3 regions of the Janthinobacterium sp. genome follow, and region 3 is predicted to be linked to each of the others. Evidence: predicted binding sites of a transcription regulator. Region 3 holds the regulator's gene; each other region holds the start of a gene.

Region 1 (10,494 bases), on a different contig from region 3:
TACCTGGTGGCCGGCGGCGCCGACCTCGAAGCGCTGACCAACAGCCATTTGCGCCTGCTGGCGCAGGCGGGCGTGATCACGCCGCAGTTGCGCGACGCCGCCATGGCCCAGCCATTGCGTCCATCGGCGGCCTCCGGCGTGCAGTCGGAAGCGGCCACCTCGTTTGTCACGCGCAAGGCCTCGAACGCCGTGCGCAATCACCTGGCAGGCATGCTGGGCGATCCGCGCCTCTACAACCTCGACCGTCTTGATTTGAAGGTGGTCAGCACGCTCGACGCGCAGGCGCAAAATGCCGTCACGAAAGTGCTGCGCGAATTGCGCGATCCGGAAGTGGCGAAAGCGGCCGGCCTGACGGGCAAGGGCATGCTGGGCAATGGCGACCCGGCCAACGTGGTGTACAGCTTTACCTTGCTGCAAAAGGGCGACAAAGCCAACCTGCTGCGCGTGCAGACCGATAACTTCGACCAGCCGCTCGACATCAACGAGGGCGCCAAGCTCGACCTGGGTTCCACCGCCAAGCTGCGCACGCTGGTCAGCTACCTCGACATCGTCGACCAGTTGCAAAAACGCTATGGCGCCATGTCGTCCACCGAGCTGTCGAAGGTGGCCGTCGATCCGAAGGACATGCTGACGCAGTGGGGCATCGCCTATCTGTCCGCGAAACCCGTGGGCGAAGCGCGCAACCTGCCGGACATGCTGGCGGCGGCGATGGAACGAAAATATTCGGGCAATCCCGGCGAAGGCTTCTTTACCGGTGGCGGCCTGCATCACTTCGGCAACTTCTCGCGCCTCGACGACAGCCGCATCATGACGGTGCAGCACGCCTTGCAGCAGTCGACCAACCTGGTGTTCGTGCGCCTGATGCGCGACGTGGCGCGCTACTACATGTTCTCGCGCCCCGATTCGTCGGCCTCGCTGCTGGCCGATGCGGACGATCCGCGCCGCGCCCAGTACCTGAGCCGCTTTGCCGACAAGGAAGGGCGCGAATTCCTGCACCGTTTCTACCAGAAATACCGTGGCAAGAGCATCGACGAACAGGAGAAAGTCCTGCTGGCCAGCATCCGGCCGACGCCGGTGCGCCTGGCCAATATCTACCGCACCGTCAATCCGAAAGGCACACAGGCCGAGTTTGCCGACTTCCTGAACGCCAACCTGCCGTCGCAAAATGAAGTACCGCCCGAGCGCGTGGCGAAAATGTACGACCAGTATGCGATGGAAAACTGGTCGCTGGCCGACCGCGGCTACCTGGCCAATGTGCATCCGCTGGAACTGTGGATGGTGGCGTTCCTGCGCCAGAACGAAGGCGCTACCCTGGCGCAGATGGTGACCGCGAGCGAGAAGCAGCGCCAGGAAGTCTACAAATGGCTGTTCAATACGCACCGCAAGCATGCGCAGGACCGCCGCATCGCCGACCTGCTGGAAGTCGAAGGCTTCCTGGAAATCCACCGCCAGTGGAAGAAGATGGGCTACCCGTTCGACTCGCTGGTGCCATCGTTCGCCACCACGCTGGGCGCGTCGGCCGACCGTCCGGCTTCGCTGGCCGAGCTGATGGGCATTATCATCAACGATGGCGTGCGCAAACCGAGCGTGCGCATCGACTCGATGCATTTCGCCGCCAATACGCCGTATGACACCATGGTCAAGCGCGCCGCCAATGTGAAGGCCGAGCAGGTGCTGTCGCCGGACGTGGCGCGCGCAGTGGCCAGGGCGATCCGCGCGGTGGTGTCGGACGGTACCGCCAAGCGCGCAAAAACCGCGTTTATCGGCGCCGACGGCGAGCCGATTCCGGTCGGCGGCAAGACCGGGACCGGCGACCAGCGCTTTGACGTGTATGGCGCTGGCGGCCGCCTGATCGAGTCGCGCTATGTGAACCGTTCGGCCACGTTCGTGTTCAATATCGGCGAGCGTTTCTACGGCAGCATGACGGCCTATGTGCGCGGGCCGGAGTCGAAGAACTACGACTTCACCAGCGCCTTGCCGGTGCAGCTGCTGGTCTCGCTGGCGCCGAGTCTGATGCCGCTGATCGACCCGGATGCACCAGTGCGTGCTGTGGTCAAACCGCCGGTCGTACCCGCTGTTACACCGGCGGCCAAGCCGCCAGTCAAACAGGCGGAGAAACCACTGGCCAAGCAGCCAGCCAGGCACGCCGAGAAACCACCGGTCAAGCAGCCCGCCAAGCAGGCAGAAAAACCGCCTGTCAAGCAGGCGGCCAAGCAGGCAGAGAAGCAGCCTGTCAAACAGGCCGAGAAACAGGCCGACAAGCAGCCAGTCAAACAAGCCGACAAACCGGCAGACAAACTGCCGGTCAAAGAGTCGCTCAATTAGCCCGCAAACGCCGCCGTCCTGTGCGCCAGGCGCGCATGATAGGCGGCGATTGCCGGGTAGTCGGGGTGCTGCAGCGGCGCCATCAGCCAGCGCTTGACGGACAGGCCCAGCACGATATCGGCCAGCGTGAAGCGCTCGCCGCAGACATATGCGCCGGTGCGCTGCAGCTGCTGTTCCAGGATGCCCATCATCGCGTTCCAGTTGGCGACGCCAGCCGCCAGCTGCGCCGCGTCCTGGTGCGCCGGACTTTGGCGCACCAGCGACATGAAGGCGTAGCGCCACGAATTGTTCAGTTCTCCCATCTGCCAGTCCATCCATTTTTCCACTTCGGCGCGTGCGCGTGGTGCCGCCGGCAGCAGATCCGCGCGGCCCTCTTTCGCGCACAGATAGCGGCAGATGGTGTTCGATTCCCACAGCACCAGCTCGCCATCGAGCAGTACCGGCACCATCGCGTTCGGATTGAGCGCGCGGAAGGCCGGCTCGTCGGGACTCCTGAAACCGCTGCCCCAGTCCTCGCGCTCATACGGCAGGTTCAGTTCGTCGCAGGTCCACAGGACCTTGCGGACATTGATCGAGGCGGCTTTTCCGAGAATTTTCAGCATGCGTGGCTCCGTATGAGTGAGGGTAGGGCTACTGTAGCGCAGGTGGCGCTTGCATAGTTGCGCATTTGTTGGCATGGTAGCCCCCCATGAAACCCATGCGCCATCACATGTCCAAAATCCTCGCGTTCAGCCGTTTTTCCGTGCGCGACTTTCTCGCCACGGCCGGTCCCACCTTGCTGCTGGTGGCCGCCGTCTGCGCGCTGGCCTACTGGCTGGTCGATCCGGCGCCGCCGCGCCAGGTCAGCCTGTCGACCGGGCAGGACAACAGCGCCTATGAGGAATTCGGCAAGCAATACGCCGCCACGCTGGCGAAACACGGCATCAAGGTCACATTGAAACCGTCGCTGGGCTCGCAGGAAAACCTGCAGCGCCTGAACGCCGGCAGCACCGATATCGCCTTTGTGCAAAGCGGCTCGACCGAGCATGCCGACGCCGAACGCCATGGCCTCATTTCCCTGGGCAGCCTGTTTACGGAGCCGGTCTGGCTGTTCCTGCGCGAAGACAAGGCGGTCACCGAGCTGACGCAGCTCAAGGGCATGAAGATCAACCTGGGGCCGGAAGGCACGGGCGTGCCGGGCCTGTTTCGCCAGCTGCTGTCGGTCAATGGCGTGGAGCCGAACGAGCTGACGGTGGGCGCTTTGCAAAATACGCCGGCCACGGTGGAGCTGCTGGAAGGGCGCATCGATGGCCTCGTGTTCAGTTCGGCGCCGGAAGCGCCGCTGATCCAGATGCTGCTGCAAACTCCGGGCATCAGGCTGTTCGATTTTTCGCAGGCCGAAGCGTATACGCGCCGCCTGCCGTTCCTGACGCATGTGGTGCTGCCGCGCGGGATTGTCGACCTGGGCCGCAATATTCCGGCACAGGATTATCACCTGATCGCGCCGACCGCCACGCTGGTCGCGCGCGAGGACCTGCATCCGGCGCTGGTCGACCTGTTCGTGCAGGCGGCCGCCGCGATTCATGGCGGCACCGGCTGGTTCCAGCAGCAGGGACAGTTTCCGTCGGCGCGCTATACGGAAATTCCGGTGGCGCCCGAGGCGCTGAAATTCTACAAGGATGGCGCGCCGGTGCTGCAGCGCTACATGAGCTTCTGGCTGGCCAATTTCTTCGACCGCATGTGGGTGCTGGTGGTGGCGTTGGGCGCCCTGATTTTGCCGCTGTCGCGCATCGTGCCGCCGCTGTACGTGTGGCGCATCCGCTCGCGCGTGTACCGCTGGTACGGGCAGCTGCGCACGGTGGAGCAGGCGCTGGAGGAGGTGCCGGAAGCACGCCGCGCGCAGGTATATGCAGAGCAATTGCAGCGCCTGGACGAGATCGAGGAGCTGGTCAACCAGATCTCGATCCCGCTGTCGTTTGCCGATGGGCTATATGGCTTGCGCAGCCATATCAATTTCGTGCGCAAGCGGATATTGACGCTGCTGGGCGAGCAGACGGCCGAGGCTATGCCAGAGTAATCGACAGCTTGCGCCCGACCAGCGCGGCGGCCCGTTCCAGCGTGGACAGGGTCACGTCGCTGGTCGGGTCGAGCAGGCGGTCAAGCTGCGAGCGGCTCGTCTGCAGCATGGCCGCCATGCGGGTTTTCGACAGCGACTGCTCCTGCATCGCCTGCGTCAATTGCCAGGCGATCACTTCCTTGTGCGGGCAGGCTCTTGAGTCACTCGCGTACCGGTTCGACGCCATTGCCGTTCGCATGGAACAGCAGATGAATCTGCTGCAAGCCGCAAGCATCGATGACGCATCTCTACGTTGCACTATAAAAGGTACTATCTCGCAAGAAGAATCTGTGCCGCCGGTGCAAGCGGCCATGGATGGCTGTAACCGGTCTCAGGCCGGCGCGTGCCCTGTCATGTCAAACTCTGTGCTTAGGCGCCCAGCCACGGCAGCCCCGCCTTGCACCAGCCGCCCAGTTCCTTGCGGTGGCCATCGGCATCCTTGTCGCCTTCAAACCCTTCCAGGATGTCGTAGCAGTTCGCATAGCCGTGTTCGGTGGCCAGCTTGGCCGCATGGCGCGAGCGCACGCCCGAGCGGCACAGGAACAGCAGCACATCATCCTGGCCGGCCTGGCTGGCCAGCTGCTGCATGAACTCCGGATTGGGTACGCCGCCCGGATAGGTGGCCCACTGCACCGCACCATGCTGGGTATCGGCGATATCGGCGCGGCCAACCCAGTCGCGCTCGGCATTGGTGCGAACATCGATCAGCTTGACGGCAGGATCGAGCTGCAGCAGCTCATAGGCTTCCTGCGGCGTCACGGCGCCGGCATACGGCGTGCCCTCGTTGGCACGGCTGCGGGCAATAGTCAGAATGTCGGCGGGGGTACTCATGACAGGCTCCAGGTAAGGGAAAGGTGGAAATGATTATAGTGCGCCGGACGCGCACCGCAAACGACACTGCATATCGCACCAGAATCGGGCATTTTCAGATTTTTCGGTGTAAACGCCATAAATTGGTGCATTATTTGTTTTTCGCACTTGCTTAGTGCATTTTTGATTTAGCGCAATTCACGTTAAAAAATAAGCCTGATGACAGTTGCACAGGGACGGCTGGTGTTTGCCGCTGCCTGCCCTTGCTCCTTAAAAGCTGGCATGGAATCTGCTATGATTCCTGTGAGTTTTGGTGGCACGCAATCTTTGCTTAGCATCATCAGCCCAGACGCACTAAGGTCGGCTCACCCCACATTCATTTAGGAGATACGCATGGCAATGACAGCCGCAGAAGTCTTGAAGATGGTAGAAGAGAACGAAGTCAAATTCGTTGATTTCCGCTTTGCCGACACCCGTGGTAAAGAGCAGCACGTGACAGTTCCGGTGTCGCACTTCGACATGGACAAATTTGAATCGGGTCACGCCTTCGACGGCTCCTCGATCGCTGGCTGGAAGGGCATTGAAGCGTCCGACATGATTTTGCTGCCGGATCCAAGCACCGCCAATATCGACCCGTTCATGGAAGAAACCACCCTGTTCATGCAGTGCGACGTGATCGAGCCGTCGGACGGCAAGGGCTACGACCGCGACCCGCGCTCGATCGCGAAACGCGCCGAAGCCTACCTGAAATCGTCGGGCATGGGCGACACCGCCTACTTCGGCCCTGAGCCGGAATTCTTCATCTTCGACAGCGTGCGCTGGAAGATCGACATGTCGGGTTGCTTCGTCAAGATCGGTTCGGACGAAGGTTCGTGGTCGACCGGCAAGGACATCGAAGGCGGCAACAGCGGCCACCGTCCTACCGTCAAGGGCGGCTACTTCCCGGTGCCGCCAGTGGACAGCTTCCAGGACATGCGTTCGGAAATGTGCCTGATCCTGGAGTCCCTGGGCATCCCGGTCGAAGTGCACCACCATGAAGTCGCTGGCGCCGGCCAGAACGAAATCGGCACCAAGTTCTCGACCCTGGTCGAGCGCGCCGACTGGACGCAGAACCTGAAATACGTGGTCTGGAACGTGGCGCACAGCTATGGCAAGACCGCCACCTTCATGCCGAAACCTATCGTTGGCGACAACGGTTCGGGCATGCACGTGCACCAGTCCGTATGGAAAGATGGCAAGAACCTGTTCGCCGGCGACGGCTATGCCGGCCTGTCCGATTTCGCCCTGTATTACATCGGCGGCATCATCAAGCACGCCAAGGCACTGAACGCGATCACCAACCCGGGCACCAACTCGTACAAACGCCTGGTACCTGGCTACGAAGCACCGGTGAAACTGGCGTACTCGGCGAAAAACCGTTCCGCTTCGATCCGCATTCCGCACGTTGCCAATCCAAAAGGCCGCCGCGTCGAAGCACGTTTCCCGGATCCACTGGCCAACCCATACCTGTGCTTCGCCGCACTGCTGATGGCCGGCCTGGACGGTGTTGCCAACAAGATCCATCCGGGCGAAGCCGCCTCGAAAGATCTGTACCATCTGCCGCCTGAAGAAGATGCACTGATCCCGACCGTCTGCGCTTCGCTGGAAGAAGCCCTGGACGCGCTGGACAAGGACCGCGAGTTCCTGACCCGCGGCGGCGTGTTCAGCGATTCGATGATCGATGCTTATCTGGAACTGAAAATGCAGGATGTGCAGCGCATGCGCATGACCACGCACCCGGCCGAGTTCGACATGTACTACTCGCTGTAATGTCAGCGCCATGCCGGCATCACTGCCGGCATCGAATCAAAACGCGGGGTGAGGCTTTCGGTCTTCCCCGCGTTTTTTTATGAAGGCGCCAGCATGATGTTGTATAGTCGGCCCGGTATCGTGACAGCTGACAGGAGTGGAGATTGATCAAGCAATACAGGATGGCGCTGGCGGCCGCATTGCTGGGCGCAGCAGCCCAGGCGCATGGCCAGCTGTATGTCTGCAGCGACGCGCAAGGCCACAAGACCTATACTGACAAACGCGAAAATGCCGCGTGCAAGCTGCTCGATCTGCCGGGCGCCATGACGGAGCCGCCGCGCAGGACTGCGCCGCTGGCGGTGCCAAACGCCAGGCCCGCGGCCCAGGCCGGCGGTACGCCAGCCACCTCTGCGGCGTTCCCCCGCGTCGACAATGCCGAGCAGCGCGCGCGCGACCTGGACCGGCGCCAGATCCTGCAGGACGAACTGCGCAGCGAAGAGCAGAAGCTGGCCGCGCAGCGCCAGGAATTCAACGAGGGCCAGCCCGAACGCCAGGGTAACGAGCGCAACTACGCGACCTACCAGGCACGGGTGGCGCAACTGAAAGACAACATCGGGCGGACGCAGCAAAACGTCGAGGCCCTGAAACGCGAGATTGCGAATATCCGATGACCGAATCCTCTACCCATACCCGCCGCCCGGCGCACCTGGCTGGCCTCGACCTGCTGGCCTCGGCCGTGGTCGTGCTCGACCAGGACGGCCGCATCAGCTATGCCAATGCTGCCGCGGAAAACCTGCTGGAAAGCTCGCTGAAAGCGCTGTCGCGGCAAAAGCTGACGGCCCTGTTCATCAATCCCGAAGAGCTGGCCGGCATCTGCGCCCAGGCGCGCGAGCACAATTTTTCCGACCTGCGCCAGGACCTGAGCCTGGAGCGCCTGGGGCGCGAACCGTTGCGCGTGCACAGCATCATCAGCGCGCTCGACGGTCCCGAAGACAGCGTGCTGATCGAGCTGCGCGAAAACGTGCAGCAGCTCAAACTTGACCGCGAAGAGCGCATCCTCGACCAGAGCCAGGTCAACAAGGAGCTGATCCGCAACCTGGCGCATGAAATCAAGAATCCGCTGGGCGGTATCCGCGGCGCGGCGCAGCTGCTGGAACTGGAACTGCCGGCGCTGCACCTGCTCGAATTGCGCGAATACACGCAGGTCATCATCAAGGAAGCGGACCGGCTGCAAACGCTGGTCGACCGCCTGCTGGCGCCGCACCGCCGTCCGCATATCGTCGGCGATGTGAATATCCACGAAGTGTGCGAACGCGTGCGCAGCCTGATCCTGGCGGAGTTTCCCAGCGGCCTGACCATTTCGCGCGACTATGACGCCTCGATTCCCGAGTTCCGCGGCGACAAGGAGCAGCTGATCCAGACCGTGCTGAACATTGCCCATAACGCAGCGCAGGCACTGTCCGAGCGCATCGAAGCGGGCGACGCCGAGCTGATTTTCAAGACGCGCGTGGCGCGCCAGGTGACCCTGGCGAAGGTCCGCTACGGCCTGGCATTAGACTTGCATATCATTGACAATGGACCGGGCATCGCACCCCAGATCCGTGACCGGATTTTCTACCCGCTGGTATCGGGACGGGAAGGCGGCAGCGGACTGGGACTGACCTTGGCACAGACCTTCGTGCAACAGCACCTGGGCGTGATCGAATGCGAAAGCCGGCCTGGATATACCGATTTCAGGATCGTTTTACCTTTGCCATAAGCGTGGGAAGCACCTGCCGTCGTATCCCACTCATGAAATCCATTGCGGGACGCACACACTAATGAAGCCAATCTGGATAGTTGACGACGACGAATCAATCCGCTGGGTGCTGGAAAAAGCCCTGGCCCGTGAAAACCTGGCGACCAAGAGTTTTGCCAATGCGCGCGATGCCATCGCCGCGCTCGAATTCGACACGCCGCAAGTGCTGGTGTCCGATATCCGCATGCCGGGCGCCTCGGGCCTCGACTTGCTGCAGATGGTCAAGACGCGCTTTCCCGGCTTGCCCGTCATTATCATTACCGCCTTCTCCGACCTCGACTCGGCCGTCGCGGCCTTCCAGGGCGGCGCCTTCGAATACCTGGCCAAGCCCTTCGATATCGACAAGGCGGTCGAACTGATACGCCGCGCGCTCGAAGAGAGCCTGCGCGAGACCAGCGTCGAGTCCGGCCCGTCCGAAACGCCCGAGATCCTGGGCCAGGCGCCGGCGATGCAGGAAGTGTTCCGCGCTATCGGCCGCCTGTCGCAATCGAACGTGACGGTGCTGATCACCGGCGAATCGGGCTCGGGCAAGGAGCTGGTGGCGCGCGCGCTGCACAAGCACAGCCCGCGCGCGGCGCAGCCCTTCATTGCCCTCAATACGGCGGCGATTCCGAAGGATCTGCTGGAATCGGAACTGTTCGGCCACGAGCGTGGCGCATTTACCGGTGCGCAGACGACCCGGCGCGGACGCTTCGAGCAGGCCGAGAACGGCACCCTGTTTCTGGACGAGATTGGCGACATGCCGTTCGACCTGCAGACGCGCTTGCTGCGCGTGCTGTCGGACGGCCATTTCTACCGCGTTGGCGGCCACCAGCCGATCAAGGCCAATGTACGCGTGATTACCGCCACGCACCAGAACCTCGAGCAGCGCGTGCGCGACGGCCTGTTCCGCGAAGACTTGTATCACCGCCTGAACGTGATCCGCCTGCGCCTGCCCAGTTTGAGGGAGCGGCGCGAGGATATCCCCATTTTGGTGCGTCACTTCCTGGTGCAGAGCGCGCGCCAGCTGGGCGTGGAAGCGAAGCGCATGAGCGAGCCGACCATGCAGTTCCTGAGCAGCCTGGATTTGCCCGGCAACGTGCGCCAGCTGGAAAACCTGTGCAACTGGATTACCGTGATGGCGCCTGGCCAGACGGTGGAAATCAAGGACTTGCCGCTGGAACTGACGCAGGGGCAGGGCGAAGCGGCTGCCGGCATGACCGGCCAGGCAACGCCAGTGCAGGGTGAAGCACAGCCTGCCAATGCGCCGCATGGCGGACAGGTGTTCGACGCCGCCGCGCCGGCCAACGGCGCGCCGCCCGGCTGGATCGGCTTGCTGGAACTGCAGGCGGCCGGCATGCTGGGCGCTGGCCAGCAGGAAGTGATGGCCGTGCTGGGCCGCCAGTTCGAGTCGGCCCTGATCAAGACGGCGCTCAAGCATACGCACGGACGCAAGAACGACGCCGCCGTGCGCCTGGGCATCGGCCGCAACACCATCACCCGCAAGATCTCCGAACTGGGCATCGACGGCGCCAAGGAAGACTGACAAGCCGCCATCCCGCCGCCGGGCGCAGCGTTCTGCTGCGCCCGCTTTCTTCCGCGCGTCACTTGCACGCCACAACATACAAACTAAGCGAACGATAGGGTAAGCTGGCGCCTGCCGGACTGTGTCGTCCGGCGTCAACTTGAACTGTGGAAT
Region 2 (10,494 bases), 250 kb from region 3:
TCCTGCTGTTTTTCATGGGTTTGTTGCCGGTGGTGCTGCTGGGCGGGCGTGCCATGCTGTTGTACACGGCGATGCAGAAAGGCGCGCATGACGCGGCGCGCTACATGGCCACCCTGCCGCTGCAGCAGATGACGAATGAATCGAGCGCCAACGACGCCGCCTTGTTTGCGGCACAGATGGTGCGCGACGCCCTGGAGCAGACAGGCCCTGTCTTGAGCCGGAACCTGATCCGCGTTGACTGTATTTACACCGATGGCGATTATCCGTGCGGCACCTTTGCCAGCAAGCCGCTGCAGGTGCGCGTCAAATTCGCCACCGACCTGACGGTCACGTTCCTGCCGGGCCTGACCAGCAAGTGGCTGCCGGAGCTGGTCTCGGTCCCGCTGCGCGCCAATGCGAACCTGCGCTATGCGAACTAGCATGGACAGGCGCCAGCGCCAGGCCGGTGTCTTTGCCGTGGAATTTGCGATGACCGCAGGGGTGTTTTTCATGTTCCTGTTCGCGCTGCTGGAGGTGGCGCGCGCCGTCTACCTGTGGAACCTGGTGCCGGAAATCACGCGCCGCGCCGCGCGCGCCGCCGCCGTCGCCGATTTCAGCAATGCCGCCCGGCTGCAGGCGGTGCGCGCGCAGGCCGTCCTGCGCGCCGCCCCTGGCCGGCTGCCGCTGGGCGGCGCCATCGACGACGCCTATGTGCGCATCGAGTATCTGCCGCTGCCGGTGGGCGCGAGCAGCATGGAGGACGTGGCGCAGATCGACGCGATGCCCGGCTGCCCGCAACGCAACCGCATCAACTGCCTGGAAAATCCGCATGGCGCCAGCTGCATCCGTTTCGTGCGCGCGCAGTTGTGCGTGCCGGGCACGGCTGGCAGTTGCGAGCGGGTACCGTACCGGCCCATCCTGCCGATGCTCGGCAAGCTGTTTACGGCGGGTACCCGGGCGGTGAGCCTGCCCAGCGGCGTGACGGTGGCCGTGGCCGAGTCGCTCGGCTACCAGGACAACCCCGCCTTTTGCCCTTGAACGCAAGACCGTTAGCCGTGAGGATGCCCGATGAAAGCCCTGATGATCAGCCGTGACGCCCAGCTGCATGATGAAATCGCCGCCCAGGGGGCCGCGCGCATGCCGGTGCTGCGCCTGCTGGAGCGGCGTCCCAGCCTGCGCGACGCCGTCGAGCGCATGTTGCCGGACGCGCCCGAACTGGTGATCGTCGACGCCAGCGGCATCGACGCCGACGAGGCCGACCTGCTCGAACGGCTGGCGCGCCAGTATCCGGCCGCCGTGCTGATGCTGCTCACGCGCGGCCAGCAGCAGGATGTGCTGATCCGCGCCATGCGTGCCGGCATGCGCGAAGTGCTGCAGCTGCCGCTGGTGCACAAGGCGTTTCACGAGGCGATGGACCGGGTCGATATCCAGGCCGGCGTGACGCAAATGCGCGATGGCAAGGTGCTGGCCTTTATCTCCTGCAAGGGCGGCAGCGGCGCCACTTTTTTGTCGACCAACTTCGCCTATGCGCTGGCCGCGCTGGCCGGCTGCAAGGTGCTGCTGATCGACCTGCACGGCCAGTTCGGCGACGCTACCCTGTATGTGTCGGACCAGAAGCCGGCCATGACACTGTCCGACATCTGCGCGCAGATCTCGCGCATGGATGGCGCTTTCCTGGCCTCGTGCCTGGTGCACGTGACGCCGAACTTCGGCGTGCTGGCGGCGGCCGACGACCCGGGCCACAAGGTCGACATGCAGCCCGAGCACATGGACCGCATCCTGGGCGTGGCGCGCCAGCACTACGACTACATCGTGCTCGACGTGGGACGCCAGATCGACGCGCTGTCGCTGCGCGCGCTCGACAGCGCCGACGCCATCTACCCGGTGCTGCAACTGGCCCTGCCCGACATCCGCGACGGACGCCGCCTGCTCGACATCTTCCGCTCGCTCGGCTACCCGGGCGAGCGCTTGCGGCTGATCGTCAACCGCTATGAAAAGGGCGGGCGGCTGCGCCTGGCCGACCTGGAGCAGGCGCTGGGTGCGGCCGTGGTGCACACGGTGCCGAACGACTACCTGGCGGCCACCGATTCGGTCAACCAGGGCATCCCGCTGCTGCAGCTGTCGCGCACCAGCGCGGTGGCGCGCAGCCTGGCCGACCTGGTGGAGCAGGTGACGGCGCGCCGCGTGACGGAAAGCCGCGGCCTGTTCGACCGCCTGTTCAGCCGCAGCGACACCTGATCATTTACCGAGGAGCCGAGATGACACTACGCGAACGCCTGGCCGCCAATGAACAGGCGCGCCCGACCATCGATGCGCATGGCGCGCTGGCGCTGCACGCCTACCAGGAACTGAAGAAATCGATGCACCAGACGATACTCGACCGCATCGACCTGGAGCGCCTGAAACGCCTGACGGCGGAACAGTTCAAGCACGAGCTGGCGCTGCTGGTGCAGCGCGTGATCGAGGACGAGCGCATCGTGCTGAACCAGCATGAGCGCCACAGCCTGGTGCTCGACATCCAGCACGAGATGCTCGGCTTCGGCCCGCTTGAACCGCTGCTGGCCGATCCGGGCGTGTCCGACATCCTGGTCAATACCTGCGACAAGGTGTACGTCGAGCGCGGCGGCCGGCTGGAACTGACCGACGTGACGTTCCACGACAATGCACACCTGATGAAGATCATCGAAAAAATCGTCTCGCGCGTGGGCCGGCGCGTCGATGAATCGAGTCCGATGGTCGACGCGCGCCTGCCCGACGGCTCGCGCGTCAACGCCATCATTCCGCCGCTGGCGGTCGACGGCCCGCTGCTGTCGATCCGCCGCTTTGCGGTGCAGCCTTTGACGATCGCCAACCTGCTCGACTATAAAAGCCTGACGCCGCCGATGGTGCAGGTGCTGCAGGCGCTGGGCCAGGCCAAGGTCAATATCCTGATCTCGGGCGGCACCGGCAGCGGCAAGACCACCCTGCTCAATGTGCTGTCCGGCTTTATTCCCGGCAGCGAGCGCATCGTCACCATCGAGGATGCGGCCGAACTGGCGCTGCGCCAGCCGCACGTGGCGCGGCTGGAAACGCGTCCGCCGAATATCGAGGGCAAAGGCGAAGTGAGCCAGCGCGCGCTGGTGCGCAATGCGCTGCGCATGCGGCCCGACCGCATCATCCTGGGCGAGGTGCGCGGCGCCGAAGCGCTCGACATGCTGCAGGCGATGAACACCGGCCACGAAGGCTCGCTGGCGACGATCCACTCGAACACGGCGCGCGACGCGCTGGCGCGGCTGGAAAACATGGTCGGCATGGCCAACGTCAACCTGACGCCGCGCGCCACGCGCCAGCAGATCTGTTCGGCCGTGACGGTGGTGATGCAGGTGTCGCGCCTGACCGACGGCGCGCGCAAGCTGGTCAGCCTGCAGGAGGTGACGGGCATGGAGGGCGACATCATCGCCATGCATGAAATCTTCCGCTTCGAGCAGACCGGCGTGGACGCCAGTGGCCGCGTGCTGGGCCACTTCTGCGCCACCGGCGTGCGGCCCCGCTTTACCGAGCGCCTGCGCATGTTCGGCGCGCCCGTCCCCGACAGCGTGTTCGATCCCGACCGCATTTACGAGTAAGGAGGCGCGCCATGGACCTCGTGTTCTACGGTTTTGCCATCGTCCTGTTTGCCGCCTGCATCCTGATGGTGGAAGGCGCCTGGCTGTGGTGGGCGGGCACGCATGGCAGCGCCGCGCGGCGCATCAACCGGCGCCTGCGGCTGATGGCCGCGCGCGGCGAGGCCGGCGGCGAGCGGATCTCGATCCTCAAGCAGCGCCGCTATGCGCGCGCGCCGGCGCTCGAGCGCCTGCTGCGGCGCGTGCCGCAATGCGCGGCGCTGGACCGGTTGCTGCTGCAGGCCGGCCTGGGCTGGTCGGTGGCGCAGTTCCTGGCGCTGGCCGGCGGCCTGCTGCTGGCGGCGCTGCTGATTTTGGTCGCCTGGCCGATGCCCTTGCCCGGTGTGTTGCTGCTGCTCGGCATGGCCGGCGGCGGGCCTGCTCTGTTCCTGCTGCGCGCGCGCACGGCGCGGCTGCAGAGAATCGAGGCGCAGCTGCCCGAGGCGGCGGACTTCCTGGCGCGCGCGCTGCGCGCCGGCCACTCGTTTTCCAACGTGCTGCAGATGGTGGGCGACGAATTGAGTGAACCGATCAGCGGCGAATTCAAGCTGGCGCATGAAGAGATCAACTATGGCGTGCCGATGAATGAAGCGCTGCAGAACATGGCGGTGCGCATTCCGCTGACGGACCTGCGCTATCTGGTGATCGCCGTGCTGGTGCAGCGCGAATCGGGCGGCAACCTGGCCGAGGTGCTGGTGTCGATCGCGCGCATCATTCGCGCGCGGTTGAAGCTGCTGGGCCAGGTGCGCGTGCTGTCGGCCGAAGGGCGCATGTCGGCCTGGGTGCTGGGCCTGATGCCGGTGGTGATGATCGGCGTGATGTCGCTGGTCAATCCGCAATACATCAGCCTCTTGTGGACCGATCCCAGCGGCATCCGCCTGCTGTGGTATGCGGCCGGCATGGTGGCTCTCGGCGTCGCGTGGATGCGCAAGGTCATCCGGATCCGTATCTGACAGGAGGTGTGCCATGACTGGCCAGCAAGTGCTTTTTCTCTTGATCGTGTTTGCCGTGGTGGCGGGCCTGGCGGTGGCGGCCTCGCTGATTTTCTTTCCCGGCACCTTGCGCCGCCGCCTGTCCGGCGCCACCGCGCCGGTGGACACCAGTGCGGCGGCGCCAGACACCGGCTGGGTGGAGCGGGTGGCGCGCGTGGCGCAGCCGTTCTCGAAATTGTCGCTGCCCGAGGAGGGCTGGGAGCGCTCGCCGCTGCGCACGCGCTTCATGAATGCGGGCTGGCGCCAGGCCAGCGCGCCGGCGCTGTATTTTGCCGCCAAGTCGGTGCTGGCATTGCTGTTTCCCACCGTGCTGGGGCTGTATGCGGCCAGCAGCATGGCGGCCGGCATGCGCGGCGTGCTGCTGTTTTTCCTGTGCATCAGCGCCACCGCCGGCTACTACCTGCCGAACCTGATCCTGGCCAGCACGGCACGGCGGCGCCAGCGCGACATCTTTGAAAACATTCCCGACGCGCTCGACCTGCTGACCGTCTGCGTGGAAGCGGGCCTGAGCCTGGAGCGCGCGCTGGTGAAAGTATCGGGTGAAATCCATATCAAGAGCATGGTGCTGGCGCAGGAGCTGCAGCTGGTGCTGATGGAAATGCGCGCCGGCTTTTCCAAGGAAAAGGCGCTGCGCAACCTGGCCCTGCGCAGCGGCGTGGAAGACGTCGACGTGCTGGTGGCCATGCTGATCCAGTCCGAACGCTTCGGCACCAGCATGGGCGATTCGCTGCGCGTGCACTCCGACAATCTGCGCGGCAAGCGCAGCCTGCTGGCCGAGGAGGCGGCCGCCAAGATCGCATTAAAGCTGCTGTTCCCGCTGATTTTCTGCGTGTTTCCCACCCTGATGCTGGTGCTGATGGGACCGGCCGTGATCGAAGTCTACCGCGTGCTGGTGCCGGCCATGGCCAACCGATGAAAGGACGTCCCATGTCATCTTCGCTCTCGCGCCTGGCTGTCGCCAGCGCCTGCCTGCTGCTGGGCGCTTGTGCCAGCCCGGGTCCTGCCCCCACCTCCAGTTCCAGCCTTGGGCGCCTCGCCGATCCCGGTCCGCTTGCCTTGCCTGACCCCATCGACCTGGCCAATCGCAATGGTCAGGCCGTGCTGCATGCGCAGCGCGGCGAAGCAGGGCAGTCCATCGCCATCTGGGAAGCGCTGCTGGCCGCTGGCGGCCTGCGGCAGCCGCGCCATGCCTATGTGCTGCGCAACCTGGGCCATGCCTATGCCCTGGCCGGCCGCGACCTCGATGCCTTGCCGGTACTGGAACAAGCCTGCCTGCTCGACCCGCTCCATGCACTGGCCTGGCAGCGCCTGTCGCAGGTGCTCGCCAGGCTGGGCCAGCATGAACGCGCGGCGCGCATGCTGGCGCAGGCGCACAGCCTGCAGGCCCATGACATGCAGCGTGACCAGGCATTGCTGCGTGCGCAGGCGGTTACCGTTCCTGCGCCCGTTCCCGTATCCGCATCCGTATCTGCACTCGTGCCGCCCGCGATGGAGCGCATCGAGATCACGCAAAGCGCGGGCATCGCGCGCCTGCAGCGTGTGCCTGCAACGGCATTGCGTCCCCGGTTGGAAATTCTCAACGGAAATGGCATGCCGGGCGTGGCAGCCGCGATGGCGCGCAGCCTGGCCGCCGGCGCCTTGCAGATAGTCCGTACGCGCAATGCCGCCTCGTTCCAGGTGGCGCGCACGCGTGTCGAGTACCGGCCGGCGCAGGAGCAGCTGGCGCGCCGGCTGGCCCGCCAGCTGGGACCCGGCGTCGAAGCGGTCGCCTTCGATTGCCCCGCCAGCGAGGTGCGCCTGATTCTCGGGCGCGACCTCGACCCGGCCATTTTGCACCGCTACTACGTGCGGCAGCTGGAGCAATTGCAGCGGGCGCGCCAGGCGCTGGCGCGGCTCGGTTGACACATCAGGTCCGGCGGCGCGTGGTTGCCAGCGCCGCCAGGCCGATTCCCAGCAGCAGCAGCGTGTCCGGTTCCGGCACCTGTTCGATCACGACGATATCGGTGCGCGTCGACTTGGAAAAATTCAGCGTGTAGCTGCCGGCCGGCAAGGCAAAATTCGAGGTCAGCGAGAACTGCGTAAAGGCATTCGTGAACGCGCGCGAGGTAGCGGGATCGTTGGTGCCGGCCGTCAGGTTCAGGCTGAACGGGTCGAGGCTGCCGGTGGCATGGTTGCCGTTCACGTCGCTGCCGTTATTGGCATCGCCGTCAGGGGCAAACTGGAACACGATGCCGTCGGAGTTGGCGCGTGTGGCGCAGCCGGCAGGACTGTTGGCGTTGCAGGCAATGCTGAAAATATCCATGATCGACACATTCGACTTGTCGCCCAGCGTGGTCACGCTGCTGCGCAGGTCGCGCCGCGCAAGAAAACTGAAGGTAATGAAACCGGCGCTCGACAAGGTCAGGTTGACCGAGCCGGTCAGGGTGTCGCCCGCCGTGGCAGAGGCGGCGCCGACCGTATCGCGCTGCGCTTCCGACACGGCCCGCATGGTGGCGCCGCCAACCGTCAGCATGTTGCCGAACGAGTGGGCGTCGCCGCGGGCAAATTCCAGCACCGGACTGGGCGCATAGTTGTTTTGCGGCAGGCCGGTGCAGCCGCCGCCGGCACATACCTGCAGCACATCGGCATTGGCGGCCGGTCCCGTATTGACGGCGCGCGGGTTGACGGCCGCGGCGCCTTCGAAATACGTGCTGTCGCTGGCATTGCGGTTGGCGCCCGCCAGCGTCAGGGTGCCGGCGCTGGTGGTGATGCGGAAATTGTTGATGTCATTGACGGCCAGGCCGTAGGCGCCGGCTTGCGCCTGGCCAGTGGCCAGCACGCCTGCCGCAGCCAGCGCGCCGAGCAGGCAAAGGGTCTTGCTTCGTGGGTGATCGACATTCATGGCAGCCTCATTATCGTGGTCGGGTCGATATGGCTAAGCATCTTGCGTGCCAAACCAAAAAATCGTCACGAATCAAGGACTTGTATAAAGCGGGCTGGAGAAGAACAAGCTGACTGTAAGAAACACCGACAGCGCCGGGACCGTTAAAATAGGCGATGGCAAACAAAACCCCCACCTTTCCCGGCGCACGCACGGGCCGCGGCCAGGTCCTGGCCGTGCTGCTGTCGAACCGCGACCAGTCCGGCGCCGAACCCTTGCAGGGGCGCGTCTCGCTGGCCGCCATCGTCAAGGCACTGAAACGCAAATACCACTGGCCGATCGAGACGCACAGCTTTCCCGCCAACACGGCAGACGGCCGCGCCAGCTGGGCCACCGTCTACAGCCTGCCGGAAAAAGTGATCGCCACCGCCCTCGCGGCCGGCGGCCAGGACTGGCTCGACAGCCGCAAGGGTTAAGTTTTACTCCTGCGGCAGCAAGGCCAGCGCCGCGCTGAAGTCGCCCATCGGCTTGCCGCCATTGGCCACCAGCGCCTTGTCGCGCGTGCTCAAGCCGTCGAGCACCGGCAGCGAGAAGCGGCGGGTGATCGCGCGCAGGATCGAGGCCGAATCGTATTGCGTATGGTCGACCAGGCCCTTCTTCACGTACGGCGACACCAGGATCGCCGGCACGCGCGTGCCCGGGCCCCAGCGGTCGCCTTTCGGTGGCGCCGCATGGTCATAGAAGCCGCCGTTTTCATCGTAGGTGACGATCACCAGCATGTTCTTCCACTGCGGACTCTTTTTCAGCTGCGCGATCACGTCGGCGATATGCGCGTCGCCGTCGGCCACGCTGGCGTAGCCGGCATGCTGGTTCAGGTTGCCCTGCGGCTTGTAGAAAGCCACCGGCGGCAGCTTGCCGGCGGCCGCGTCGCTGAGGAACTGGCTGTCGAAATCGCGCAGGTGGGCGGCGCGGTAGGCCGGCGCCTTGACCGGGTCCATGCTGGCAAAGTAATTGAACGGCTGGTGATGGAACTGGAAGTTCGGCGGGCTGGGGAAACTGCTGCCGCGCGCGCTGGCCGTGGCCAGCGCCGTGGTGTCCTTCCAGGCGCCCGCATACCAGGCCCAGTCGATGTTCTTGCCAGAGAGCAGGTCGCCGATATTCGTCTGCGTCTGCTGCGGCAGGGTATTGGCCTTGCTGGTGTCCGCATACAGCTTGCTGCTGTCGCCGGATGCCGGTGCATTGCTGCTGGGCTGGAAGGCCGGCTGCATGGTATTGACCGCATAGAACATGCCGCTGGCATCGGCAGGCGTGAGCGTACTGTCGTTGGCATAGACGGGCGCGCCATTCAGGACGGTGGCCGGCGACGTCGCTGCCGGCGTCAGGCGCACGAAGTTGCCCTTGGCGTCGACATCGATCTTCGAGATCGAGCCTTTGGCCACCGACGTGTCGGCATTCGGATAGGTCGGCGCGCAGGCGCAGATCAGGTACTGGTGCGTCAGGAACGAGCCGCCAAAGGCGCCGATAAACAGGTTGTCGGCCAGCGCATACTGCCTGGCAATATCCCACAGCTTCATCTTGCTGCCGTCGTAGTAGCCCATGGTCAGGCCGCCCGCATCGGAATACGCCGCGAACTTGTCGTTGGCGCCGCCATTGATCTGCATCTGGTTGTTGTAGAAGCGGTGCACCAGGTCGCGCGTGACGACCGACTGCGGCAGGTTGATGGCGCTGCTGGCGTCGTCGATCCGGAACGGCTTGTTCGGCAGGTTGGCCGATTGCGCCTGCGTGACCACCGTGCTCTGGCCGGCGGCTGTCATGCCGCCCCAGGTCGGCGGCAGCACGGGCAGGGTGCTGTTGTCGATATCCTTTTGCGCCACATAGCCGCCGGTTGAGGTGGGGTTGACGCCCGGTACGCCATTGGCGCCCGGGAACAGGCCGTACAGATTGTCGAAGCCGCGGTTTTCCGCATAGATCACCACGATGGTCTGGATATTGTTCAGCGCCAGGCCGCTGTTCAGCGCGGCCAGTGCATCGGCGGGCGCGGCCTGCGCGCTGGCGCCGGCGATCACTGCGGTGGCGCTGGTGTTCTCCGCTTTCAGCTTGGCCAGCTCGTCGCCGCTGGCCCGGTTGAAGTCGCTCAATAAGCTCGCTTCCGACACGCCGATGCGCGCCGCCAGCTTGCCGCTGGCGGCAGCGAAATCGCCGCCATTGCCGTCCATCACCTGCGCCAGTTCCGTCGACAAGGCGCTGACAAACGCCGCATGGCCGGCGGGCGCGCGCAGCAGCAGCTTTTGCGCGACCTTGCTGCCGGCGTCGCCCACCGTCTCGTGGCGGACCGCATCGGTGCCGACGATGGCCAGCACGGCGCCGTCGCCTTCGACCGAGAAGCTGCCATCGGCAGCCGTGCGCACCGGCGTCGAATCGCTGGCGCAGGTCAGTTTGGCGCTCGTGCTTTCCATGCACACCTGGGCGTTTTCATAGTAGCTGCCGATCACCTGGCCCTTGACGGTGGGCGCCAGGGCGTAGTTGCTGCCACAGGCCACCAGGCCGGCGCCCAGGGCCAGCGATATCAAAATGGGAAGGGGACGTAATGCCAATCGTGCGTGCGGTTTCATGCTCATGCCTTCCGGGTGCGAGGGTGGTGGAAAAGCACGGATGCTAGGCAGCCAATATGTCCGCTGCGTGACATGTCCATGTTTGGTTACATGCGATACATGCGGTAATGTTCGCGCCGCTTTTGCGGCCGGTTTGTCACGCAGCGGTCATATGGCGTTGCTACGCTGGCCGCCCATGTTCCCCTGCTGGCCGATCTCACCATGAAGAAATTGCTACCGTTCCTGCTCTTGCTGGCCGCTTGCCAGCCGCAGCAGGTTGCCAAGCCTGCCGCCACCACCACCGCGCCTGCCTACCTGAATGCGGCGTACGCACCGGCGCAGCATCAACCGTCGGTGGCCAGCATGACGGCGATGGGACGCGCCATGTTTTTCGAGCCCAGCCTGTCGGTATCGGGCAAGCTGTCGTGCGC
Region 3 (10,494 bases):
TTATAATGAAGAGCAGCTTGCGCGCCGCACGAACCGCGCGAACGGGCAAGGGCTCACCGGCCCGCAGTTCCACAGAGCATTATGTTGCCCCGCTATCCGCCCCGGACAACCGATGCCGACGTATCCGCTCCAGTCCACACCTGGCCCAGAATCACTCGCTAGCAGACCATGAACATCGACTATCTCAAGAAAATCCTGACCGCCCGCGTCTATGACGTTGCCTCCGAAACGCCGCTGGAACTGGCGCCGAACCTGTCGCAGCGCATCGGCAACCAGATTTACTTCAAGCGCGAAGACATGCAAAGCGTGTTCAGCTTCAAGGTGCGCGGCGCCTACAACAAGATGGCCCACCTGAGCGACGCGCAATTGAAGCGCGGCGTCATCTGCGCCTCGGCAGGTAACCATGCCCAGGGCGTAGCGCTGTCGGCCGCGCGCCTCGGCTGCCGCGCGCTGATCGTCATGCCCACCACCACCCCGCCCTTGAAAATCGAAGCGGTGCGCGCGCGTGGCGGCAGCAGCGTGGAAATCGTGCTGCACGGCGACTCGTACACCGACGCCTACAACCACGCGCTGACCCTGGAACACGAACAAAAACTCACGTTTGTGCACCCGTTCGACGACCCGGACGTGATCGCCGGCCAGGGCACGATCGGCATGGAAATTTTGCGCCAGCACTCGGGCCCCATCCACGCCATCTTTATCGCCATTGGCGGCGGCGGCCTGATCGCCGGCGTGGCGGCGTATGTCAAACAGATCCGTCCCGATATCAAAATCATCGGCGTGCAGACCGTCGATTCGGACGCGATGGCCCGTTCGCTGAAAGCAAAAGAACGCGTCACCCTGCCCGACGTCGGCCTGTTCTCGGACGGCACGGCGGTGCGCCTGGTGGGCGAGGAAACCTTCCGCCTGGCCCAGCAGTATGTGGACGAAGTGATCATTGTCGACACCGACGCCATCTGCGCCGCCATCAAGGATGTGTTTACGGACACGCGCTCGATCCTGGAGCCGGCCGGCGCGCTGGCCATTGCCGGCGCCAAGGCGTATGTGGAACGGGCCAGCCTCACCAAACACCCGATCGTCAACCAGACGCTGGTGACGATCGCCTGCGGCGCCAACATGAATTTCGACCGCCTGCGCTTTGTGGCCGAGCGGGCCGAACTGGGCGAATTTCGCGAAGCCGTGTTTGCCGTCACCATGCGCGAACAGCGCGGCAGCTTCAAGCGTTTCTGTTCGCTGATCGGCGCGCGCAATGTCACGGAATTCAATTACCGCATCAGCGACGAGAAGGAGGCGCATGTGTTTGTCGGCATGCAGATCGCCGACCGCCATGAATCGGGCGCGCTGGCCAAGCGTTTCGAGGAGCACGATTTCCGCACGCTGGACCTGACCCATGACGAACTGGCCAAGTCGCATATCCGCCACCTGGTGGGCGGCAAGAGCCGGCTGGCGCAGGACGAGCTGCTGTACCGCTTCGAGTTCCCCGAGCGTCCGGGCGCACTGATGCGCTTTCTCGACAGCATGGCGCCGAACTGGAACATTTCGCTGTGCCATTACCGCAGCCAGGGCGGCGACGTGGGACGCATCCTGATCGGCCTGCAGGTGCCACCGGACGAGATGGGCGAGTTTGCGCGCTTTCTCGATACGCTGGGGTACCGGTATTGGGATGAGACCAGCAATCCGGTATACAAGCTGTTTTTGGGGTAAATAGCGAATAACCCAAGTGCAGATGCCGGGGTCGTATCCTAAGGGTACGACCCCAGTCCTTGCCGTTGGGTTGAAATAAGCTACCATTCACCCTTCACAGAAATTTGCAGCCACGCCACCATGACTACCACCAACGATCTTGCCGAACTGTCCCCCCTGGGCAAAAGCTCGGCCTACCGCAGCGATTACGCTCCGGAGCTGCTGTTCCCGATCCCACGCCAGGGCAAGCGCGACGAGCTGGAGCTGCGCGGCACCCTGCCCTTCTTCGGCCTCGATATCTGGAACGCCTACGAACTGTCGTGGCTGAACCTGCGCGGCAAGCCGCAAGTGGCGGTGGCCAAGGTCAGCGCGCCGGCCGACTCGCCCAATATCATCGAGTCGAAGTCGTTCAAGCTGTACCTGAACTCGTTCAACCAGACGCGGCTGGACAGCCCGGAAGCGCTGCTGGCCTTGCTGAAACAGGATCTGTCGAACGGTTTCGGCGCGCCGGTGCAGGTCGAGCTGACCTTGCAGGAAAATTTCGGCAAATTGAAAATGGGTGAATTCGACGGCGTGCTGCTCGACCGCCTGGACCTGGAAATCACGCAATACACGCCGTCGCCGCAGCTGTTGACGGCCGCGTTCGACGAAGCGCCCGTGGAAGAAAAACTGGTGTCGCACCTGCTCAAATCGAACTGCCTGGTGACGGGGCAGCCGGACTGGGGCAGCGTGCAGATCGAGTATGCGGGACCGCAGATCGACCAGGAAAGCCTGCTGCGCTATCTGATCGGCTTCCGCGAGCACAATGAATTCCATGAACAGTGTGTCGAGCGCATCTTTGTCGATATCTTGCGCCATTGCAAGCCGCAAAAGCTGTCCGTGTATGCGCGCTATACGCGCCGTGGCGGCCTGGACATCAATCCGTGGCGCAGCAACTTCAGCACCGGGCAGATGCCGGGCAATTTGCGCAACGCCCGCCAATAAGCACTGGTCAGCGCTGCCGGAAGGGCGCAGAATGATGCTTTCAGGCATGCTAACTGTGTTTTAAAACAACGCCAGTACCGAGCTTGCAAGCAACAGAAAACGCTGAAAAGTCGGAAAATCGGCATTCAGCGACGGAAAAACCGGCTGGAGTTTCGTTTTTAATCAAGAAATAGCTAATTCACCTTGATGTTATTTTTTTGTTAAAATGATGACTACTCTTGCCGGAGCGCCCACTGCGCCGGCAGCAAGCATATACTGTTGAGAATTGGCGTTACAGGCCGCACAAACAGGCCTATAATTCGGCTCGCAAGCCTTCTGCGCATTGCACCATTTCATTGAGTGTCATGACTAATCTTAGCAAAATACTATCCCTCGAAAACGTCCTGCTGGACCTGGAAGTCTCCAGCAAAAAGCGCGCTTTCGAGCAAGCCGGCCTGATCTTCGAAAACAATTACGGCATCGCCCGCTCTACCGTGTCGGACAATCTGTTCGCGCGCGAACGCCTGGGTTCGACCGGCCTCGGTCATGGCGTGGCCGTGCCGCATGGCCGCATCAAGGGCACCAAGACGCTGAAGGCGCCACTGGGCGCCTTCGTGCGCCTGGTCGAACCGATTCCGTTCGAGTCGCCCGATGGCAAGCCCGTCAGCCTGCTGTTTTTTCTGCTGATCCCCGACCACGTTACCCAGCAGCATCTGGAAATCCTGTCGGAAATTGCCGAGATGTTTTCCGACGACGCCTTCCGCACGGCGCTGGCCACCGATCCGGAACCGAAATCCGTGCATTCGCGCATCGTCAATTGGCAACCTAGTCTGCAAGCGGCGGGTTAAACTTCAGGTCTTCCTCCACTCCTGAAGAAAACTGCCATGTTGCAAACGCCGCTGACGATACAACGCCTGTACGACGACAATCGTGAAAGTCTGCAACTGGGCTGGTTTGCCGGCTTTCCCGGCGGCGAGCGCCTGATCTCGGGCGATGTTTCCTCGGCCGCCGACCAGGTCGGCCATTTGAACCTGATCCACCCAGGCCGCATCCAGGTGTTTGGCCACCAGGAAATCAATTACTACCAGCGCCTGAAGGTCAATACGCGCACCCACGTGATCGGCGAGCTGATCGCCGGCGGCCCGCCCGCGCTGATCATCGCCCAAGGCCTGGAAACGCCACCCGACATCCTCGCCATCTGCGACGAGCAGAATATCCCGCTGTTTTCCACGCCGCTGCCGGCCGCGCAAGTGATCGACTTCCTGCGCGTCTACCTGTCAAAAAAGCTGGCGCAGCGCATCATCATGCATGGCGTTTTCATGGACGTGCTGGGCGTGGGCGTGCTGATCACGGGCGACTCGGGCCTGGGCAAGAGCGAGCTGGGACTGGAACTGATTTCGCGCAGCCACGGCCTGGTGGCCGACGATGCCGTCGAGTTTTCACGCATCGCGCCGAACATGATCGAAGGACGCTGCCCGCCGCTGCTGCAGAACCTGCTCGAAGTGCGTGGCCTGGGCCTGCTCGACATCAAGGCCATCTTTGGCGAAACGGCTGTGCGCCGCAAGATGCGGCTGAAACTGATCGTGCACCTGGTGCGCCGCAATGCGCTGGAAGAAGAAGTCGAGCGCCTGCCGTTCCTGTTCCCAACCGAAGACGTGCTGGGCCTGCCGATCCGCAAGGTCGTCATCCCCGTCGCCGCCGGCCGCAATATCGCCGTGCTGCTGGAAGCGGCCGTGCGCAATACCATCTTGCAATTGCGCGGCATCGATACCTTGCAGGAGTTCATGGAGCGGCAACGATTGGCCATGAGTGGCGATTGATATTGCCAAGGAGTTCGCCCTTGCAAGGGCGAACCGTTCCGCAGGCACGAAGCTGCGCTTCGTCAATTCCCTGCTTCACCAACGATTGGCAATGAGCGGCGATTAGCGCGTAGGTCGGATTAGCGGGCCTTGGCCCGCGTAATCCGACAACATTGTTGGCACCGGCACGTGGGTTTGTCCAATCCGCACCACACAAGTAATTGCAATAATTTGTAAGCCGGGTTGCCACGGGGCGCGCATGCGGTCTTTATTGTATGATTGCCGCATGCATATCGTCCTTATCACCGGCATCTCCGGCTCCGGCAAATCCGTCGCACTCAATGTGCTCGAAGACACCGGCTATTACTGCGTCGACAACCTGCCGCCGGCCCTGTTGCCGAACCTGGTGCAAACCCTGCGCGAAGAGGGCGCCACCCATTTGGCCGTGGCCGTCGATGCGCGCAGCGCCGAGTCGCTGGTCAGCCTGCCGCACAATGTGGCGCTGCTGCGCGACCAGGGACATGACGTCAAGGTGATGTTTCTGACTGCCACCACGCATTCGCTGGTGGCACGCTTTTCGGAAACGCGGCGCAGCCATCCGCTGTCGCATGAATTGCGCCCCGACGCCAATCCGGCCAGCCGCCGCACCCTGATCGAGTGCATCCTGGAAGAGCGCGAACGCCTGTCGGCGATCGAGCAGCTCGGCCATGTGATCGATACGTCCGAGCTGAGCGCCAACAAGCTGCGTGCCTGGGTCAAGGATATCGTTGCTTCCGAACGCGCGCCGCTGACCTTGTTCTTCGAATCGTTTGCCTTCAAGCTGGGCGTGCCGCTGGACGCCGACTTCGTGTTCGATGTGCGGGCCTTGCCGAATCCCTATTACGACCTAGCGCTGCGTCCGCTCGATGGCCGCGACGCGCCGGTGATCGCGTTTCTCGACGCACAGCCGAGTGCGCTGGAGATGTTTGCCGACATCCGCAATTTTGTGGAAAAATGGTTGCCGTCGTTCAAATCCGACAACCGCAGCTATCTGACGGTGGCGCTCGGCTGCACGGGCGGCCAGCACCGCTCGGTGTACATGGCGGAACATCTGGCGCAGTATTTTGCGGACAAGGAACGGGTCGTCCTGCGGCACCGCGAGCGTCACTGAGCAGTGAACGAGGAAAAAATGGCCGCAAAAAAGGGCGCGAGTAAAATACAGCGCGCCCTTAGTTGATCACAACAATCTGGAAACGGCAGGCCGGCTAGACAGCGGCGGCGGCTTCTTCAGAGTTGTCGGTGTTGTCAGGCAGATGCTTGATCGCCTCTTTACCGTGCCCTTGCACTTTGGTTTTGTACTTCATCACTTGCCGGTCCAGCTTGTCGATCAGGCTGTCGATCGCGGCATACAGGTCTTGCGCCAGGCTTTCCACATAGACGGTCTTGCCGCTCAGTCGCAGATTCACTTCGGCCTTCTGGCGTTTTTCTTTCTCTTTGAGGTTGTCGACGGTCAGAATCACGGCAATATCGATGACGTGATCGAAATGGCGTTTCACGCGTTCCAGTTTGGTTTGTACGTATTCACGGATGGCTGGTGTCACTTCGAGATGATGTCCGCTGATGGTGAGATTCATACACACTCCTAAAGATGATCGGGTTCGTGCGGTGTCCGTGACATCCGGACCGTAGAGGAACCGAAAAAACTACAAAGACTTACGCAGGCTCACTGGCGGAATTTTCAACGCTTCCCGGTATTTGGCAACAGTACGTCGCGCAATCACCATGCCTTGTTCCCCCAGCATGTCCGCAATCTTACTGTCGGATAAAGGATTTTTAGGGTTCTCTGCTCCTGTCAATTGCACGATCAATGCCCGTATCGCCGTCGAGGACGCTTCCCCTCCTGCTTCGGTGGCGACATGGCTGCCAAAGAAATACTTCAACTCAAACATTCCATGCGGGGTCAGCATGTACTTTTGGGTTGTTACCCGCGAGATAGTACTCTCGTGTAAACCCAGTGTATCAGCTATTTCACGAAGCACAAGTGGCCGCATGGCAACTGCGCCATGCGAGAAAAAATCCTTTTGTCGTTCTACTATCGCCTGCGCCACGCGCAGGATGGTATCGAAGCGCTGGCGCATGTTCTTGATCAGCCATTTGGCTTCCTGCAGCTGCGCGCCCATGCCGCCCTCGCCTTTGCCCTGCTTGAGCAGGTTGGCGTACATGGCGTTCACGCGCAGGCGTGGCATCACGTCATTGTTCAGCGATACCTGCCAGCCATTGCGGGCGCGCTTGACCACCACGTCCGGCACCACGTAGTCGGACACGTCGGACGCGAACACGGCGCCCGGATGGGGATTGCACAGGCGAATCACGGTCTGTGCTTCGCGCAGGTCTTCATCGTCGCAATCGAGGGCTTTTTTCAGCTTGTTGAAGTCGCGCTGGGCAAACCAGGTCAGGTGTTTTTCCACGATGGTCAGGGCCATGCGGCGCGTCACCAGCGCCACCTGTGGCAGGCGCTTGATCTGCAGCGCCAGGCATTCGGAGGCGTTGCGCGCGCCCACGCCGGCCGGGTCGAAACTTTGCAGCAGCGACAGCGCCGTGCGCAGCTCGTCGGCGTCCACTTCCAGCTCTTCCGGCAGGCGCGCCTGGATCTCCTCGAGTGGCTCTTCCAGATAGCCATTGTCGTCCAGCGCATCGATGATCAGTTCGACCAGCGCGCGGTCGCGCAGCTCCAGCACGGTCACGCGCATCTGCTCCATCAGGTGCTCGCGCAAGGTGCAGTGATGGGCCTCCAGTTGTGGCCTGGAATCTTCGTCATCGGGCGCCTTGCCGCGACTCGCTTCGTTCCAGTCGCTGTCGCCGCCTTCGGGCGCGGCCGTGCTTTCGCCGCCATCGCCATCAAAGGTTTCCGCTTCGGCGGCTGGCGCCGGCGCGTCCTGGCCCGGTGGCGCCGGCGGTGCTTCGCCGGGCGCCGCGGTCGAGCTCAGCGCACCATCGGACAGCAGGCGCAAGGAGCGGTCGAGCGGATCGTCGAGCCGTTCCAGCAAGGGATTATCGGTCAGCAATTGCTCGAGCTCCTGGTGCAATTCCAGGGTGGACAGTTGCAACAGGCGTATCGATTGCTGTAGTTGCGGCGTCAGTGCCAGATGCTGCGAGGTGCGCAGCTGCAGTGATTGTTTCATCGGCTTACATGCGGAAGTGTTCGCCCAGATACACGCGGCGCACCGACTCGTTGGCGATGATGTCGTCGGGCCGCCCGGACGCCAGCACCGAGCCCTGGTTGATGATGTAGGCGCGGTCGCAGATGCCCAGCGTTTCGCGCACATTATGGTCGGTGATCAGCACGCCGATATTGCGTTCCTTCAAAAACCGCACGATGCGCTGGATCTCGATCACGGCGATCGGATCGACGCCGGCGAACGGTTCATCGAGCAGCACGAAGCGGGGATCGGTGGCCAGCGCGCGGGCAATTTCCACGCGCCGCCGTTCACCGCCCGACAGCGACAGGGCCTGGTTTTCGCGCAGCTTTTCGATCTGCAAGTCGGCCAGCAGCTTGTCGAGGCGCTCCTCGATCTCGGGCTTTTTCAGCGGACGGCCGTCGACGGTCTGGATTTCCAGCACGGCGCGAATATTGTCTTCCACCGTCAGCTTGCGAAATACCGACGCTTCCTGCGGCAGGTAGGACAGGCCCATCTGCGCGCGGCGGTGGATCGGCAGGCTGGAGATATCGACGCCGCTGATGTCGATGGTGCCGCCGTCCGACGGCACCAGGCCGACGATCATGTAGAACGAGGTGGTCTTGCCGGCGCCGTTCGGACCCAAGAGGCCCACCACTTCGCCGCATTCGACTTGCAGCGACACGTCATGCACGACCTGCCGCTTGCCATAGGTCTTTTGCAGTCCCCGCACGATCAGGGTGCTGCCACAGCGTAAATTGTTGTCCATTATTTCTTTCCTGGCGTGGGCACCGGCGCAGGCGCGGCGGGCGCCTTCTCCGCCGGCGTCTTGTTCTTCGGCTGGATCACCATGCGCACGCTGCCGGCGCCCGGGGCGCTGGTACCGCTGTTGCTGTTTTCCATGTTGAACAACTCGTTGCGGCTGTCATACGAGATAAAGGCGCCGTTGGCCACGTCGGTCGGCTTGGTGCCTTCCAGGCGCGTGAGCTTGGCGCGGGTAAACAGTTTCACCACTTCCGTCTTGTTGTTGTATTCCACGCGCTCGGCTTCGCCTTCGATCCACAGGTCGCCGGCGCCATCGCGTTTCTGGCGGAAAGTGGCCAGCTTGCCCGCATCGGCCCAGAACGTGATGAACTGGTAGCCCTGCGGATCTTCCGTGATCAGGGCGCGGCCGGCCTTCATGGTCAGCGTACCTTTTACCAGCACCACGTCGCCGGTCAGCGTGCGCGTCTGCTTGATGTCATCGACCTGGCCGCGCTGGGCGGTGATCACGGCTTCTTTTTCGGAGTCGGCCTTTTCGGCCCGGGCCGTGCCCATCACGGCCAGCGAGAACAGGCTCAACAGCAAGATTTTTTTCATTTTATATTAGTCCTTTTGCATATCTTTTATTGGGCCGGCGCAGCAGCGGGCGCCTGCACCGGCGTGCGCGGCGGAATCACGATGCGCACCGAATTGGGCACGTCCACCACGCTGGTGGCGTTGTTGGCGTTCAGGCCCACGCCGGTCACATGCGAGCGGCCCGACACCAGGTCGACCGGCACGGCCGACTCCATCCGCTCTTCGTCGGGGTAAATCGTCAGCGCCTCGGTTTTCAGCGTCAGGTTCTGCGTTTTCGGCCCGGCTATGCGGTCGATCACCACATTGCGCGACAACTGCAGGCGCGTGTTGTTCTGGTCGATATGCGCCAGTTCCGCGTTCATGTTCAGCGGCGGCACGCCCGGGCTGATCTTGCGCACGAAAGGCTGGTCGATATTGGACGAATCGTCAGCCGGGAAATGCGTGAGCTTGGCGCCGGACACGATATAGCTCGGTTTGCCCTGCAAATCCATGCGCACCATGCTGAAATTGGTGACGAAATAATCGGGCTCGTCGAGCTTCTTGCTGCCATTGACGTCCTGGCTGCTCTTGTTCATCACTTCGAGCAGCCAGAAGCTGCCCAGTGCGAACACGACGGCGCCCAGCACGGTAAAAATCATGCGCCAGCGATGGGCGCCTTCTGGCTTCCGCATAGTGTTTCACTCTCAAAAAGTTGTGCCTCCCTGCCGGTCCGGCAGGCCTGCGGGCATCAGATCACCTTGGCCTGTGTCAGGTCATGGATATGCAGCGCGCCGACCAGCTTGCCGTCAGCGTCGACCACCAGCATCTGATTGATGCGGTGCTGCTCCATCACGGCCACGGCATCGACGGCCAGACGGTCGGGCGCGATGCTGCGCGGCTGCGCATGCATCACGTCGCGGATCGCCACTTGCGTGAAATCCTGCACGCGTTCGAACATGCGGCGCAGGTCGCCATCGGTAAACACGCCCACCGGGCGGTCCTGCGCATCGACCACGGCCGTCATGCCCATGCCCTTCCTTGTCATTTCTTCCAGCGCCTGCAGCAGCGATGCGTCCACCGGCACTTTCGGCACCCGCTCGCCGCTGCGCATCACGTCATGCACGTGCGTCAGCAGGCGGCGGCCCAGGGCGCCACCCGGATGCGAACGGGCAAAATCTTCTTCCTTGAAGCCCCGCAAGTCCAGCAGCGCCACCGCCAGCGCGTCGCCCAGCGCCAGCGTCACGGTGGTGCTGGCGGTCGGCGCCAGGTTCAGCGGACAGGCTTCTTTTTCCACCGAGATATCGAGATGCACGTCGGCCAGCTGTGCCAGGCTCGACTGCGGCTTGCCCGTCATCGAGATCAGCACGCCGCCCATGCGCTTGACGACCGGCATGATGGCCATCAGTTCGGCCGATTCGCCGGAATACGAGATGGCAATAAACGCATCCTCGGACGTAACCATGCCCAGGTCGCCATGGGCCGCTTCGGCCGGATGCACGAACATCGCCGGCGTGCCGGTGGACGAGAGCGTCGCGGCGATCTTGCGCGCGATATGGCCGGACTTGCCGATGCCGGAT

Evidence for each region. Region 3 encodes sigma-54, which starts transcription at its own class of promoters, with help from an activator protein. Its sites were predicted from a motif close to TGGCANGNAANCTGCTTT; they were not measured.
Region 1: the regulator sigma-54 is predicted to act here: its motif matches at 5,509-5,526, upstream of glnA (type I glutamate--ammonia ligase).
Region 2: the regulator sigma-54 is predicted to act here: its motif matches at 7,528-7,545, upstream of RTQ46_RS00095 (EDSAP-1 family PEP-CTERM protein).

What each region holds. Positions count from the first base shown of each region.
Region 1 covers NZ_DAMAGB010000024.1:39,395-49,888, reverse strand. The annotation lists gene RTQ46_RS14685 (transglycosylase domain-containing protein) at 1-2,325, shown strand, start outside; gene RTQ46_RS14680 (glutathione S-transferase) at 2,322-2,927, opposite strand; gene RTQ46_RS14675 (TAXI family TRAP transporter solute-binding subunit) at 3,035-4,381, shown strand; gene RTQ46_RS14670 (Fis family transcriptional regulator) at 4,368-4,607, opposite strand; gene RTQ46_RS14665 (rhodanese-like domain-containing protein) at 4,790-5,251, opposite strand; gene glnA (type I glutamate--ammonia ligase) at 5,624-7,039, shown strand; gene RTQ46_RS14655 (DUF4124 domain-containing protein) at 7,201-7,689, shown strand; gene glnL (nitrogen regulation protein NR(II)) at 7,686-8,777, shown strand; gene ntrC (nitrogen regulation protein NR(I)) at 8,839-10,341, shown strand.
Region 2 covers NZ_DAMAGB010000001.1:14,098-24,591, forward strand. The annotation lists gene RTQ46_RS00060 (pilus assembly protein) at 1-419, shown strand, start outside; gene RTQ46_RS00065 (pilus assembly protein) at 421-1,017, shown strand; gene RTQ46_RS00070 (AAA family ATPase) at 1,048-2,217, shown strand; gene RTQ46_RS00075 (CpaF family protein) at 2,238-3,584, shown strand; gene RTQ46_RS00080 (type II secretion system F family protein) at 3,596-4,573, shown strand; gene RTQ46_RS00085 (type II secretion system F family protein) at 4,587-5,528, shown strand; gene RTQ46_RS00090 (LytR C-terminal domain-containing protein) at 5,540-6,514, shown strand; gene RTQ46_RS00095 (EDSAP-1 family PEP-CTERM protein) at 6,519-7,493, opposite strand; gene RTQ46_RS00100 (hypothetical protein) at 7,649-7,948, shown strand; gene acpA (acid phosphatase) at 7,952-10,084, opposite strand; gene RTQ46_RS00110 (cytochrome c peroxidase) at 10,286-10,494, shown strand, end outside.
Region 3 covers NZ_DAMAGB010000001.1:263,081-273,574, reverse strand. The annotation lists gene ilvA (threonine ammonia-lyase, biosynthetic) at 169-1,704, shown strand; gene queF (NADPH-dependent 7-cyano-7-deazaguanine reductase QueF) at 1,825-2,667, shown strand; gene RTQ46_RS01265 (PTS sugar transporter subunit IIA) at 3,012-3,494, shown strand; gene hprK (HPr(Ser) kinase/phosphatase) at 3,531-4,466, shown strand; gene rapZ (RNase adapter RapZ) at 4,732-5,595, shown strand; gene hpf (ribosome hibernation-promoting factor, HPF/YfiA family) at 5,690-6,058, opposite strand; gene RTQ46_RS01245 (RNA polymerase factor sigma-54) at 6,128-7,606, opposite strand; gene lptB (LPS export ABC transporter ATP-binding protein) at 7,611-8,369, opposite strand; gene lptA (lipopolysaccharide transport periplasmic protein LptA) at 8,369-8,959, opposite strand; gene lptC (LPS export ABC transporter periplasmic protein LptC) at 8,986-9,609, opposite strand; gene RTQ46_RS01225 (KpsF/GutQ family sugar-phosphate isomerase) at 9,666-10,494, opposite strand, start outside.